Linked DNA regions of Megalodesulfovibrio gigas DSM 1382 = ATCC 19364. The protein of the gene in region 1 binds, or shares a complex with, the protein of each later gene. Links are inferred from orthologs where the notes say so. Each region holds a gene or a part of one and is shown on either strand. Other genes may lie near its edges.

Evidence for each region.
Region 2: the proteins of hslV (region 1) and hslU are in contact, whole or in part, in a solved structure (PDB 1G4A), measured with the Escherichia coli proteins. The link is inferred for Megalodesulfovibrio gigas DSM 1382 = ATCC 19364 from one-to-one orthologs.

What each region holds. Positions count from the first base shown.
Region 1 is NC_022444.1:3,542,274-3,547,595, forward strand. What follows is about bases 1,015-3,896. They hold hslV (ATP-dependent protease subunit HslV), read right to left. Parts: upstream 2,806-3,896; coding sequence 2,224-2,805; downstream 1,015-2,223. Other genes in these bases: DGI_RS15630 (ribose-phosphate diphosphokinase), read right to left, coding at 1,015-1,063; ispE (4-(cytidine 5'-diphospho)-2-C-methyl-D-erythritol kinase), read right to left, coding at 1,325-2,227; DGI_RS15650 (macro domain-containing protein), read right to left, coding at 2,802-3,368; DGI_RS15655 (PPC domain-containing DNA-binding protein), read right to left, coding at 3,383-3,790; DGI_RS15660 (beta-barrel assembly-enhancing protease), read right to left, coding at 3,834-3,896. Also shown: DGI_RS15625 (50S ribosomal protein L25), read right to left, coding at 1-88; more of DGI_RS15630, read right to left, coding at 125-1,014; more of DGI_RS15660, read right to left, coding at 3,897-5,273. UniProt on the Escherichia coli protein: Protease subunit of a proteasome-like degradation complex believed to be a general protein degrading machinery. The complex has been shown to be involved in the specific degradation of heat shock induced transcription factors such as RpoH and SulA.
Region 2 is NC_022444.1:2,203,923-2,211,839, forward strand. What follows is about bases 109-3,077. They hold hslU (ATP-dependent protease ATPase subunit HslU), read right to left. Parts: upstream 2,309-3,077; coding sequence 908-2,308; downstream 109-907. Other genes in these bases: argB (acetylglutamate kinase), read right to left, coding at 109-873; DGI_RS09695 (DegQ family serine endoprotease), read right to left, coding at 2,439-3,077. In the rest of the region: more of argB, read right to left, coding at 1-108; more of DGI_RS09695, read right to left, coding at 3,078-3,899; DGI_RS09700 (hypothetical protein), read right to left, coding at 4,021-4,566; DGI_RS09705 (NAD(P)/FAD-dependent oxidoreductase), read right to left, coding at 4,838-6,130; DGI_RS17960 (C40 family peptidase), read left to right, coding at 6,464-6,985; DGI_RS17225 (PEGA domain-containing protein), read right to left, coding at 7,152-7,917. UniProt on the Escherichia coli protein: ATPase subunit of a proteasome-like degradation complex; this subunit has chaperone activity. The binding of ATP and its subsequent hydrolysis by HslU are essential for unfolding of protein substrates subsequently hydrolyzed by HslV.

The DNA.
Region 1 (5,322 bases):
GAAATTCGCCAGCCACGCGCAGACGACGATTGGGGCCCTTGCCGGCAGAGTCGCGCCGAATGGCAGCGAGAGTGATTTGCTCAGCCATGATCAATGTGCTCCTTCACATGCACCGGCGGCGCGTTCAGACGAACAGGACGCTCACCGAGGATTCGGTATGAATATTGTGGATGGCCTTGGCCAACAGACCGGCCACGGACATGACCTCGATCTTGGGGCAGGCCTCCTTCTTTTCACCAAGGGGGATGGTGTTGGTCACCAGGATCTTGGAGAATTTGGACTGCTGCAGCCGTTCGATGGCCGGACCGGACAACACAGGATGGGTGGCGCAGGCGATCACTTCTTCGGCCCCCGCAGCCAGGAGCACGTCGGCGGCGGCCACAATGGTGCCGGCGGTGTCGATCATGTCGTCCAGCACCACGGCGCGCTTGCCTTTCACGTCACCGATGACGTTCATGGCCTTGGCTTTGTTGGGTTCATCGCGACGCTTGTCGATGATGGCCAGGCTGGCGCCCATGCGCTTGGCGTAGGAGCGGGCGCGTTCGGTGCCGCCGGCATCGGGGGACACGCAGACGATGTCGCCCTCCAGGCCGCGCATGTATTCCAGGAATACTGGCAGCGCGTAGAGGTTGTCCACGGGAAGGTCGAAGAACCCCTGGATTTGCCCGGCGTGCAGGTCGATGGTGATGAGCCGGTGCATGCCGGCCACAGTCAAAAAGTCAGAGACCAGCTTGGCGCTGATGGGCGCACGGGGGACGACCTTGCGGTCCTGCCGGGCGTAGCCGTAGTAGGGGACCACCGCAGTGACCCGGCCGGCGCTGGCGCGCTTGAGGGCGTCCAGAATCAGGCACAGCTGCATCAGGTGGAAGTTGACCGGCGCACACGTGGGCTGCACGACAAAGACGTCGTTGCCGCGCACGTTGTCCTTGATCTCCACGCGGATTTCGCCGTCGCTGAAGGTCTCGGTCACCGCCGGGGTCAGCCGGCAGCCAAGGTGATCGCAAATCGCATACGCCAGCTCGGGGTTGGCGGTGCCCGTGACTATCTGCAGATCTCGGCTCATGACGGTTCTACGCTTGCACCAGTCCCGCTGGACCGGCGGCCGCTGTGCGCCCGCTTGCGCATGGCGCGCAATCAGTTTGGAATGCGTCCGGACCGGGCCAAGCCCGCGTCAGGGCGCAAGAGTCCAGGAGCTGCACGGCGGAACATGGTGCTCCGGCCGTGCTGCTCCCGGACGAAAAAAAATGGCAGGGGCGGAAGGATTCGAACCCTCGAATGACGGGACCAAAACCCGTTGCCTTGCCAGCTTGGCGACACCCCTGCATCACATGTGGCTGCTGAACACCCGCCCCGGACCGATCCAGGCCAGGGCCTCGGCCTGCCGGGCAAAGCTCCCGGCCAGTTCCGAGTTGCGGAACAACGCAAATACGCTTGACCCACTGCCGGAGAGCAGCACTCCCGCAGCGCCAGCCCTATAGGCCAGATCCTTAAGGAGAGTCAACCGGGGCTCACGGGGCAGCACCACAGGCTCAAAGCTATTAAAGAGCACCACAGCGTCAGTGAAAATGACGTCTTTACGCGTGCCGAATGGGCTTGTCAAGGCCGGATTGCCGCCGCCGGGCATTTTGCCGTGCTCACTGTCCCATGTTGCGTACGCCCAGGCCGTGGACACGGGGATGGCCGGGCTGCACAGCACCAGCATGAATTCAGAAAGGTCAATATCCACAGGGGTCAGGCGTTCCCCAATGCCCTCTGCCAGGCAGGGCCGGCCTCCCTGCAAAAAAAAGGGCACGTCCGCGCCCAGGGCGGCAGCCAGGGAGGCCAGGCGCGATGCCGGCAAGGCGTTCGCGCCAGCCAATTGATTGAGCACCAGGAGCATGGCCGCGGCGTCTGCGCTGCCGCCGCCCAGGCCGGCACCCACGGGGATGCGCTTTTCCAGGTGCGCCGCCACATCCATGGACTGTTCCGCCGCCTGGACAAAGGCGGCATATGCCCTGGCCACCAGATTTTCCGGGCCGGCCAGGGCAGGATCGGAACAGGAGAAGCGCAGACCGCTGCCGGGCGCGCCCGGCGTCACGGTCAGCGTGTCCGTGGGGTGGGCCAGGGGCCAGAACAGGGTGGCGAGTTCATGGTAGCCGTCGGGCCGACGGCAGCGGATCTCCAGGAACAGATTCACCTTGCAGCCCGGGTGCACGGTGTGCGCCGTCATGGCCGGGGCGGCGTTCATTTGGAGGGCGGCAGCACGGCCAGGGTTTCCAGCACGATGGAATCGTTGGTGAAGACGCACAGTTCCGCGGCAATGCGCATGGATTCCATGGCGGTCTTGTCGCAGGGCAGGTGCGCGTGGCGGGTCAGGGCACGGGCCGCGGCCAGGGCATAGGGCGCGCCGGAGCCGATGGCGGCAATGCCGTCGTCGGGCTCGATGACGTCCCCGGTGCCCGAGAGCATCAGGATGGAGGAGGCGTCCGCCACCAGAAGCATGGCTTCCAGGCGGCGCAGGTACTTGTCCTTGCGCCAGTCCTTGGCCAGTTCCACGCTGGCGCGGACGATTTGTCCGGAAAATTCCTCCAGCTTGGCCTCGAAGCGCTCGAAGAGGGTGAAGGCGTCTGCCGTGGCGCCGGCGAACCCGGCCAGCACCCGATCCTTGTACAGCCGCCGCACCTTGCGGGCCGTGTGCTTGATGGCGATGCTCTGGCCCAGGGTCACCTGCCCGTCGCCGGCCATGGCCACGCCGGTAGTGTCCTTGACGGCCAGCACCGTGGTGCCGCGCAGGAAGGGGAAGGATGAATCGGTGGTGTTGTTCATGCGGATGGTGCTCCAAAAAGCCGCGTGGCGACGCGGGTCCAGGTCTGCAGGGCGGCGTCGGCATACAGCCACATGGCCGCCTCGTCCACGCCGGGGGCCTCCTGCAGGCCCTCGGTCAGGGCGGCCAGGGCCACGGCGGCGGCCTCGTCCACGGGATAGCCGTATACGCCGCAGCTCACGGCCGGAAAGGCCACCCTGCGCGCGCCGTGCGTGCGGGCCAGGCGCAGGCTTTCCAGATAGCAGGCGCGCAACGCCGCGGCCTCGCCTTGCTTTCCGCCCCGCCAGATGGGGCCGACAGTATGGATGATCCATCTGGCCGGCAGCGCGAAGCCGGGGGTGATGGCCGCCTCGCCTGCATGCAGGGGGCCCCGCTGGCGGATGATTTCCTGACAGGCCTGCTGCAGGGGCTCCCAGCCGGCAGCCGTGTGGATGGCGCCATCAACGCCGCCGCCGCCGCGCAGTCCGGCATTGGCAGCGTTGACGATGGCGTCCACGGGCGCGGTGGTGATGTCCCCCTGCCGCAGGCAGAGCCGGGCGGCGGGCAGGGTCCAGCAGGCATCCATAGAAGTGAATTCCGTTATGATTTTGTCCAGAGATACAGGCCGGTGGCCTCGTCCAGGCCGCGCACCAGGGGGTCGCCTTCCAGTTGCAGGATGCAGGCCTCGGCGGCGAAGATGGGGCAGCCGGCCACGGCATGCCCGCCCAGGCAGCTGCCATCGTGGCGGCTCAGGGTCAGGTGCAGGTGGATGAAAGGTTCGCCGTCCTTGATGGAGACGTTGCCCACGCCGATGAGGATTTCCACGTTCTCGTCCACGGCGTGGTTGATGTAGCGCTGCTCGTCCTGCAGGTAGAAGCCGAGCATGGCCTTTTCCAGCGCGCCGATGACCTGCACCGAGCCGCGGGTGATGTTGTGTTCCTTGCAGACGGCGGTCAATGCGTCCAGCAGATCGGCGCCCTTGGGCAGCCGCTTCAGCAGATGGCTCATGATCGATTCCTGATGAAAATAGCGTGGTGGTGTGGGGGATGCGTCAGAACAACGAAGGCCTGAGGAGCTCTTTGCGCTCCTTCTGCTTTTGCTTGAATCGTTCCAGCTCCCGCTTCTGCTCGGGAGCCTTGGCCAGTTCCTCGGCTTTCTTGGCGTGAAATTCCGTCCGGGACTCATTTTGCAGATAAAAGGCCGCCCAGGCAAGGTGCATGTGGGCGTCGAAATACCTGCCGGCCTGGCCCAGGGCGCGGCCGTAGGCCTCATGGACTTCCGGATCCTCGGGCAACTGGCGCAGGATGCGTTTGAAGGAGTCCATGGCCTGATCGATGTGGCCGGTATCGCCCAGGATGCGGCCCAGGAAGAAATGGGCCATGAGGTCGTCGCGGTTTTTGGCCAGGGCCCGCTGCAGCAGGGACGTGGCGGCCTGGAAGTCGCCCTGCTGGAACTTGAGCCGGGCGTATTCGCGCAGGAAGAGCGGGTCGTCCCCGCTGCAGCGCAGGCCGTCGTGGAAGGCGGCTTCGGCATCGTTGAAGCGGTTCATCCGCGTGAGGACGATGCCGCGGCCCAGGGCGTCCAGGCAAGGCTCTGTCGATTCCTGCCGCTGGAAGTAGGTGATGGCCACCTTGGGGTCCGTGTATCGGGCGCGGGTGAGGGTCTGGATGCGGCGGAAGCGGGTGTTGTCGTCCTTGCGGGCGCGGACATTGGCCGGCAGGCGCTCAATGTTCTGGGAGACGTAGCCGATGCGTTCCGACAGGCCGGGGTGGCTGGACAAATATGTGGGCATGGAGCTGCCAGAGCCGCCCAGCCATTGATTCTTCTGGAGGATTTCAAACGCCCTGTGCAACCCCTGGGGCGGGTAGCCGGCATTGATGAGATATCCCAGGCCCACCTGGTCGGCTTCCTGTTCGTTGTCCCGGCTGTAGGAGAGCAGGGCTGCCTGCTGGGCGGCGGCGGAGCCCATCACCATGCCCTGGCCCTGTCTGCCGCCGATGAACACCCCGGCCAGGATGCCCAGCAGGGACAGCAGGGAGGTGGCGCCCATGGCCTCGATGCGTCGGGCGATGTGGCGTTGCGAGACGTGGGCCAGCTCGTGCGCCATGACCCCGGCCACCTCGGATTCGTTTTCCATGTTCAGCAGCAGGCCGGAATAGACGAACACGTACCCCGCCGGCGCGGCAAAGGCGTTCAGGGCGCTGTGATTGATGACGCCGTGGGTGATCTCGAAGGGCTGCGGGGGCATGGCGGCCTTGAGCTTGCCGATCAGGTCTCCCACATACGTTGTGACTTCCGGATCTTCGATGAGCGGCAGCCGCGAGCGCACCAGGACGTTGAACTTGTCCCCCAGTTCCTTTTCATCCTTGATGCCGAACTCTCCCAGGCCCAGGAAGGCCTCGGCCCTGGGCGCCCAGCCAGGGCACAGGGCCAGGGAGCAGATGAGCACGGCCAGCAGGCCGGTGAAGAGGAGGGTGCGCAGGACATTCATGGCTGGTTCGGCTGTGTATGGCGGGTTAGTGCACGTTGTTTTTGAAAAA
Region 2 (7,917 bases), 1.3 Mb from region 1 along the record:
CACGATTTCCGTGCCGATGCCGCCGGTGGTGAAGAGTTCCAGCAGCACGGCGTTTTCCAGCCGGCCATCGATGATGTGCGCCTTTTCCACGCCGGCATCCAGCGCTTCCATGCAGCATTTGACCTTGGGAATCATTCCGCCGGAGACGGTGCCGTCGGCAATGGCCAGGGCGGCCTGGGACAGGGTGAGGCTGGAAATGAGCTGGCCGCTCTTGTCCAGGATGCCGGGAACGTCCGTGAGCAAAATCAGCCGCTTGGCCTTCATGGCCGAGGCGATGGCCCCGGCGGCGGAATCCGCGTTCACGTTGTAGCTTTTGCCTTCCTCATCAACCCCAAGCGGGGCGATGACGGGAATGAAGCCGTCGCGCTCCACCGAGCGGATGAGGGCAGTCTCCACGGCCACGGGCTCGCCCACATGGCCGAGGTCGATGATTTCCGGCGGCGCATTTTCGCGGTCCACGGCCAGTTCCATGCGGCGGACCTTGAGCAGCCAGCCGTCCATGCCGGAAAGCCCCACGGCCTTGCCGCCGTGCAGGTTCAGCAGGCTGACGATTTCCTTGTTCACCTTGCCGCCCAGCACCATTTCCACCACGTCCATGGTGGCGCGATCCGTCACGCGCAGGCCCTCGCGGAAGGTGGTGGGGATACAGAGTTTTTGCAGCAGCTGGCCGATTTGCGGGCCGCCGCCGTGCACCACCACAGGATTGATGCCGATATACTTCAGCATCACCATACTGCGGGCAAAGGCGCTTTTGAGCACCTCGTCCTTCATGGCGTGGCCGCCGTACTTGATGACCAGCGTCTGCCCGTGGAACTGCCGGATAAAGGGCAGGGACTCCATCAGCATGCGCGCAATGCGGGCGCCTTTCTCCATGGGATCGTCCTTTGCAGTGGAATCTGGGAAGAAATCAGAGGATGTAGCGTGCGAGGTCACGGTCTTCCAACACGTCCATGAGTTTGCCGCGCACGGTGTCGCGGTCGATGACAATCACTTCACCGGCGCGTTCCGGCGCTTCGAAGGAAAGATCCGCCAGCAGATGCTCCAGGATGGTGTACAGCCGGCGCGCGCCGATGTTCTCCGTCTCCTCGTTGGCCCGCTGGGCGCAGGCGGCCAGCTCCTGCAGGGCGTCCTCGGTGAAGGAGATGCGCACGCGTTCCGTCTCCAGCAGGGCGGTGTATTGCTTGGTGAGGGCGTTTTCCGGCTCCGTGAGGATGCGATAGAACTCGTGCTGTCCCAGGGGGGAGAGCTCCACCCGCAGGGGGAAGCGGCCCTGGAGTTCGGGTGCCAGATCCGAGGGCTTGGCAGCGTGAAACGCGCCTGCGGCGATGAACAGGATGTGGTCCGTGCGCACATGGCCGTACTTGGTGTGCACCACGGTGCCTTCCACGATGGGCAGCAGGTCGCGCTGCACGCCCTCGCGGGAGACGTCCGGCCCGCCCTTGTTGTGGCTGGAGGAGGCAATCTTGTCGATCTCGTCGATGAACAGGATGCCGCTTTCCTCCACGCGTTCCTTGGCGATGTCGGTCACCTTGTCCATGTCGATGAGGCGGTCGGCCTCTTCCTGCAGCACGTGTTCCCAGGCTTCCTTGACCTTCATTTTCTTGCGCTTGCGCTTGGCAGGGAAGACCTTGGAGAAGATGTCCTTGAACTGGCTTTGCATGTCCTCGGCCCCGGGCATGTTCTGCATGCCGGGGATGGACATGATCTCCACTCCGCCGCCGGAGACGGAGATTTCCATCTCCACGTCGCGGTCGTCCAGGAGGCCCTTGCGCAGCAGATCGCGCAGCTTTTCCCGCGTGGAGGACAGGTCCCCCGCCTGGGCCGGTGGCGCGGCAAAAGCAGGCACATCGCTGATGGAGGCGGTGGCGGTGGGGATGTCCGTGCTGCGGCCGGAGGCGGGCAGGAGCAGATCCAGCAGCCGTTCTTCCGCGGCGGCGGCGGCCTTTTCCTTCACCCGTTCCTGCTCTTCCTTGCGGACCATGGCCACGCCGAACTCCATGAGGTCGCGGACCATGCTTTCCACATCGCGGCCCACATAGCCCACCTCGGTGAATTTGGTGGCGTCTACCTTGAAGAACGGTGCGCCGGCCAGCCGGGCCAGGCGACGGGCGATTTCGGTCTTGCCCACGCCCGTGGGGCCGATCATGATGATGTTTTTGGGGGCCACTTCTTCGCGCAGGGCCGGGGGCAGCTGCTGCCGCCGCCAGCGGTTGCGCAGGGCGATGGCCACCATGCGCTTGGCCTTTTCCTGACCGATGATGAACTTGTCCAGTTCCGCGACAATCTGCCGCGGCGTGAGTGCATGCATACGAGACTCCATTGGACGGGCTGCAGTGGACTGGCGTATTGTAATTTTGAAGAAGGGCGTTGCGAGAGGGGAAACCTTTTTACAAAAGATTCTTCCCTCTCTCGCTCTCCCCTTTCAAAGATAACGTGCCCTATTCCGCGTCCTGCGCTGCCGCATCCAGGGGAATGGTGCGGAAGATCGTTTGCTTGCCGCGTTTCACCAGCAGCATGGCCACGCCTTTCTTTGCAGCGTCCTTTTCCATGAGCTCGGCGAAGGCGTCAAGGGTTTCCACGGGCTTGAGGTTCAGTTCCAGCACAATGTCGCCCTTGCGCAAGCCGGCCTCGCCGGCCGGGGATTCGGGATCCACCTCCAGCACCAGCAGCCCGCCGCGCTCCAGTTTCTGTTCCTTGATTTCGTCCTTGGTCAGCGGACGCAGGGAAAGGCCGATTTCCGAAGCCTCGGGGGCTTGCTCTTCCTCGCCCTCGCCCAGCAGCGCTTCTTCCGAGGTGGGCCGTTCCCCAAGGGTGACGGAAAGGGGCAGGGTCTTGCCCTCGCGCCACACCTGCAGGGCGGCCTTTTCACCGGGGAGCAGGGCGGCCACATGCTTGAGGAGTTCGCCGGCGTCGGCCACGGGACGGTCGTTGATGGTCAGCACCACGTCGCCGGGCTTGATGCCGGCCTTGTCGCCAGGGTCGCCGGGCCGCACGGAGCTGATGAGCGCCCCGTGGGCCTGCTGCATGCCCAGGGCCTTGGCGGAATTCTCGTCCACATCCTGGATGGTCACCCCCAGCCAGCCGCGCTGCACCTTCTTATTGTCCTTCAAATCCTGGATGATGCGCCGGGCCATGTTGCTGGGAATGGCGAAGCCGATGCCCTGGCCGGAGGAGATGATGGCCGTATTGATGCCGATGACCTTGCCATCCATGTTCAGCAGCGGGCCGCCGGAGTTGCCGGGGTTGATGGAGGCGTCGGTCTGGACATAATCATCAAAGGGCCCGGCGCCGATGGTGCGGCCCTTGGCAGAGACGATGCCTGCCGTCACGGTGTGGTCCAGGCCGAAGGGGTTGCCGATGGCGATGACCCATTGCCCCACCTCCATGGCGTCGGAATCGCCGAATTCCAGCACCGGCAGGGGAGCGGTGGTCTCGATTTTCAGCAACGCCAAGTCGGTTTCCGGATCGCGCCCCACCACGGTGGCGTTGTAGGAATCGGATTCCTTGTCCTTGCCCTGGAGGTTCACGGCAATCTGATCCGCATCCTTGATGACGTGATTGTTGGTGACGATGAAGCCATCCGGCGAGATGATGAAGCCGGATCCCAGGGAGCGATCCTTGCGGTTGCCTTCCGGGGTTTTGAAGAATTTCTCGAACTGCTTCCAGAATTCTTCCATGCGGTTGTCGCCTTCCGGCTTGCGGAAGCGGAAGAAGTCCTGCAGGTCTGGCGTTTCCACCCGGCGCACGGTGGAGATGTTCACCACGGCTGCGCCCGTGCGTTTGGCCAGGGTGGTGAACTCTGGCAGGGCCGTTGTGGCCATGGCCGGGGGGGAGGACAGGGCGGCCAGCAGCAGGATTGTCAGGGGCAGGAGCAGGTGGATGTACGGCTTGCGAATCATACGGAACACTCCTTGGACACGCCGGCTGCCGGAGGGGCTGCCGGCGCGGGAAATGGCGGGTGGATGCGGCAGGAGTATAGTGGTTTTGGGCGGCAAGTAAACCGCTGCCAGTGCCGTCTGCTCAGGCTGGCTGGTTTGCGCCGCTGCTGGCGATCCACTGCCGCACGATCTTCACCGTCTCGGGCCAGTCTGCCGCCATTCTGGCCTGCAGGAACTGCAGGTAGAGCGAGTCCAGAAACTCCATGGCCCGTTCCAGCAGGTAGAATTTTTCCAGGTAGATGGCGTCGGGGTCGTCCCCTTCCTCGCGTCCGGCCTCAATCTTGGGTGTCTTCAGGCTGTTGAGGGCGAAGTCCTCGGCCTTGAGGGTCACGGACCATTCCTCTTCGTCCACCGCCAGCCGGATCAGGGCGCGGGTGACTTTTTTGCCCGTGGCCAGGCCCAGACGGGCTTCCTTGAGTTCGCTCAAGGCGCCGGTTACGGTAGCGGTTTCCAGGGTATCGCCCTGGCCGCCCTGTACCACCACGCGCTGTTCCAGCACGCACTGGAAGGATTCGCCCTTGGCGGTGCGGAAGGCCCCGCCCGTGCGTTCGCTCATGCACCACAGCCAGGTCAGAAAGTCCTGGCCCAGCAACACGTCCTGCGCTTGTCCGAGATACAGATCCACCATGTGTCGTCATCCTTCTTGAGTGACTGCGATTCCGTGCCCATGGCAGGCGCAGCCCGCGGCGTCAACGGAAAATGCGCGTCCTGCGCCGCAGCGGAAACGGTGTTGCCCCGGGGAGAGGGCCGGGCCGGAAGCGGGATCGACCGCAGTCGGCAGGAGGGGGCGGGAGGCGGCTGCCGGTGGAGCAAAGCATCTTTGATAAGGAGTTCTCGGGGGAACACCGTTCTACCGAAAGGTGTTCCCCCGCAACGTCCTTTTTCAAAATGACGATGCCCTAGGCGATGAGTTCGCCGGCGGCATAGGCACCGCCGTATTTGAGTTCGGCCTGGATGAGTGGCTCGGGCCAATCCAGGGGCGACGGCCTGCCTTGCAGCAGGGAATCCTTGGCCTTGGCATCCAGGGTGATGCGGAAGCGGATGAAGCCGGTATAGAAGCCGGCCATGTCCACATCCTGCAGCAGGATGCAGCCCACCAGGCGATCATCCTTGAAGACGAGCTTGCGATAGGCGAAGCGGGCCGGGTCGGACTCCAGATGCACTTCGTAGCCCTGGTCTGCCGGGGGATTGACCATCCCCACGGAGGTGGTGGGCAGGCCCCAATAGGAAATGGAGTTCATGTTCAGGCTGCCAGGGTACTTGAGGTCTGCCCCGGCCATGTTGGCGCCGGCGTTGTAGCCCTGGTTGAAGGCGTTGGGCCAGATGGGCATGACCACGGGGGAGCCGGAGAGCATTTCCGCCGCTTCCACACAATCGCCCGCGGCGAAGATGTTCAGGGCCGAGGTGCGCATGTGGTCGTCCGCTTGAATGCCCAGGCCAACGTTGATGTCGGCAGTTTTGGCCAGATCGGTCTGGGGCCGCACGCCGGCAGCCATGATGACCACATCGGCCGGCAGCTGGCCTTTGTCCGTCTCCAGGGCGGTGAGCACGCCGTTTTCGTCGCGCAGCAGCGCCTGGGGCGAGTGGCCCTGGGCAAAGGCAAGGCCTTTTTGCTCCAGGTGACGCTTGAGCAGCTCGCTGGCGTGTTCGTCGAAATAGCTGCGCATGAGGCGGGACCGCACGGCCAGGGTCACTTCCTTGCCCATGGCGGCCAGGGCCTCGGCGGCCTTCAGGGCAATGAGCCCTGCACCCACCACCACCACGCGCCGCGCCTGTTTGACGGCGGTGCGCAGGGCGTCCACATCCCCACGCTGGGTGAAGGTGAACACGCCCGGACCGGAAATGCCGGCAATGGCGGGCAGGTACGGCGCGCCACCCAGGGCCAGCAACAGCCGATCGTAGGCGATGGATTCGCCGTGCTCGGTGGTCAGGGTCTGGGTTACGGGGTCGATGGCCGTCACCTTGCTTTGCAGCTTCATGGCCACGTGGTGGTCCGTATAGAAGCTGTCCGGCCGCAGGGGCAGGTGGCGCTCGGCGACCTTGTCTGCAAGATAGTAGGAAATAAGGGGCCTGCCGTAAGTGGGGAAGGCTTCTTCGCTGACGACGAGGATTTCTCCCTGCGGATCGTTGGCGCGAATGCCTTCGATGGCGCCGATGGAGGCGACGCCGTTGCCGATGATGACGTAACGCATGCAGTGCAACTCCCTTGAATCAATGTCGGTCGTTCTCCATACGGCAGGCTGGCGGGAAAGTCCAGCCTCATGCAGTAATTGGAAATTGCATGGCTTTTTTGACGGTTCTGATGCGTTGTATTGCGGAAACAAATGATTTACAAATGCACGCAGTCCATGTATCTCACGGAAACGTATTGAGAACATGCCTGCCTGCGTCCAGCGCGGCCTCCCTAAGTCAACAGTTACAAGAGAGACGACATGCGCCGAAAAAGCCTGTTCCTCCCACGACGCTGCCGCCAATTCGCCATACTTGCTTCTCTTCTTCTCGCCACGCTGCTTTCCGGCTGCTCCATGATGCAGTCTTCAAGCGACCTTTCGCTTGGCGCTTCGGGCAAGGCCTGCCCCCCCCTGGGACCTGACGGGGCACAGAAAGTGGATGGCGTCTGCCCGCCGCTCCCCAAGGAATTTCTTCCCAAAATCATGGCCCTCTCCACGCCGCATTTTGGCACCCGGTACAAGTATGGCGGCACCGGCCCCGGCGGGTTCGATTGCTCCGGCTTCACCGCATACGTGTACAAGCAATTTGGCATCAAGCTGCCCCGCGGCAGCTACAATCAGCTTCCCCTGGGCAAGCCTGTGGCCAAGGGCGACCTGCGCCCCGGCGATCTGCTCTTCTTCAAAATTTCCCGCCGCGCCGTGGTGACCCATGTGGGCATTTACATCGGCAACGACCAGATGGTGCACGCTTCCATTCAGAAAGGCGTGACCATTGATCGCGTGTTTGGCGATAACTACTACAACAGGCACTATTACGGCGCGCGCCGGCTGCCGCAGGTGGAAGCCATGGCGCTGACGGCCTCGGCCACGAAATAGGCCTGGCCCCGCAATGGGGTAGTCGAGTAGTCAGGCGGTGTTGCATCTCTGTGCTGCCGGCGAGGAGAACGCTCCTTGCCGGCAGCATTTTTTGTGAAATGAAAAAACCCTGCCGGAGACCGACAGGGTTGGTGATGACGGGAAGCAGGCAAGGAGACTCGGCCAACTACTGGCACAGCCCTCGCTTTTGCGCATCGCGGATGCCGTCGCACGCATCCAGGGAGCAGGCCATCCAGTAGTCATAGCAGGCTGCGTCGGGACGCTGCAGCGTTTCATTGAGTTTGGCGCGTTCAAGGAAGGCATGCGGTGTCTTGCCGGCGAGTTTGATGGCCCGGTTGTAGTCTTCCAGCGCCTGATCAAACTGCTCAAGCCGGGTGTGCACGGCCGCGCGCAGAATAACCGCATCGACCAGGGACGGATCCAACGTGACGGCGGCGCTGAGCGCTTCCAGCGCCCCCTGGGCGTTGCCGTCCTCCAGCAGGGTGCGGCCTTCCTGCAGTCGCGCTTTGGCTTGTTCCGCCTGCTGGGTGGACACCGGGGAGGGCGCCGCGGGTTCTCCCTTTTGCGGGATTGGGGCGGGTTGCTCTGCGGCCGGCTGCAGCACCACCCGGTACGTCACGGCCTTGCGGGGGGCAATGACCACCACCACGCGCATGGGCTCGTAGCCGTCGTGACGGATGTCCAGGCGATAGCTGCCGGACTTCAATTCAATGCCCTGCTCAAACTTGGGCTTGATGTTGAGCACCATGATGGCGGCGTCCGGGGGCGAAGTCTCCAGGAACAGCTTGCCGATGTTGCCTTTGAGGTCCGGTGCGTCAACTTCCTTGATTCGGGAAAAGGACGAGGCTGCGGGGGCTGTTTCCGGCTTGAGGGTGACGTCCAGCGTCAGCGCTTGTCCGTCCTGGATGCTCGCCCGAACGGAATGGTCGGCA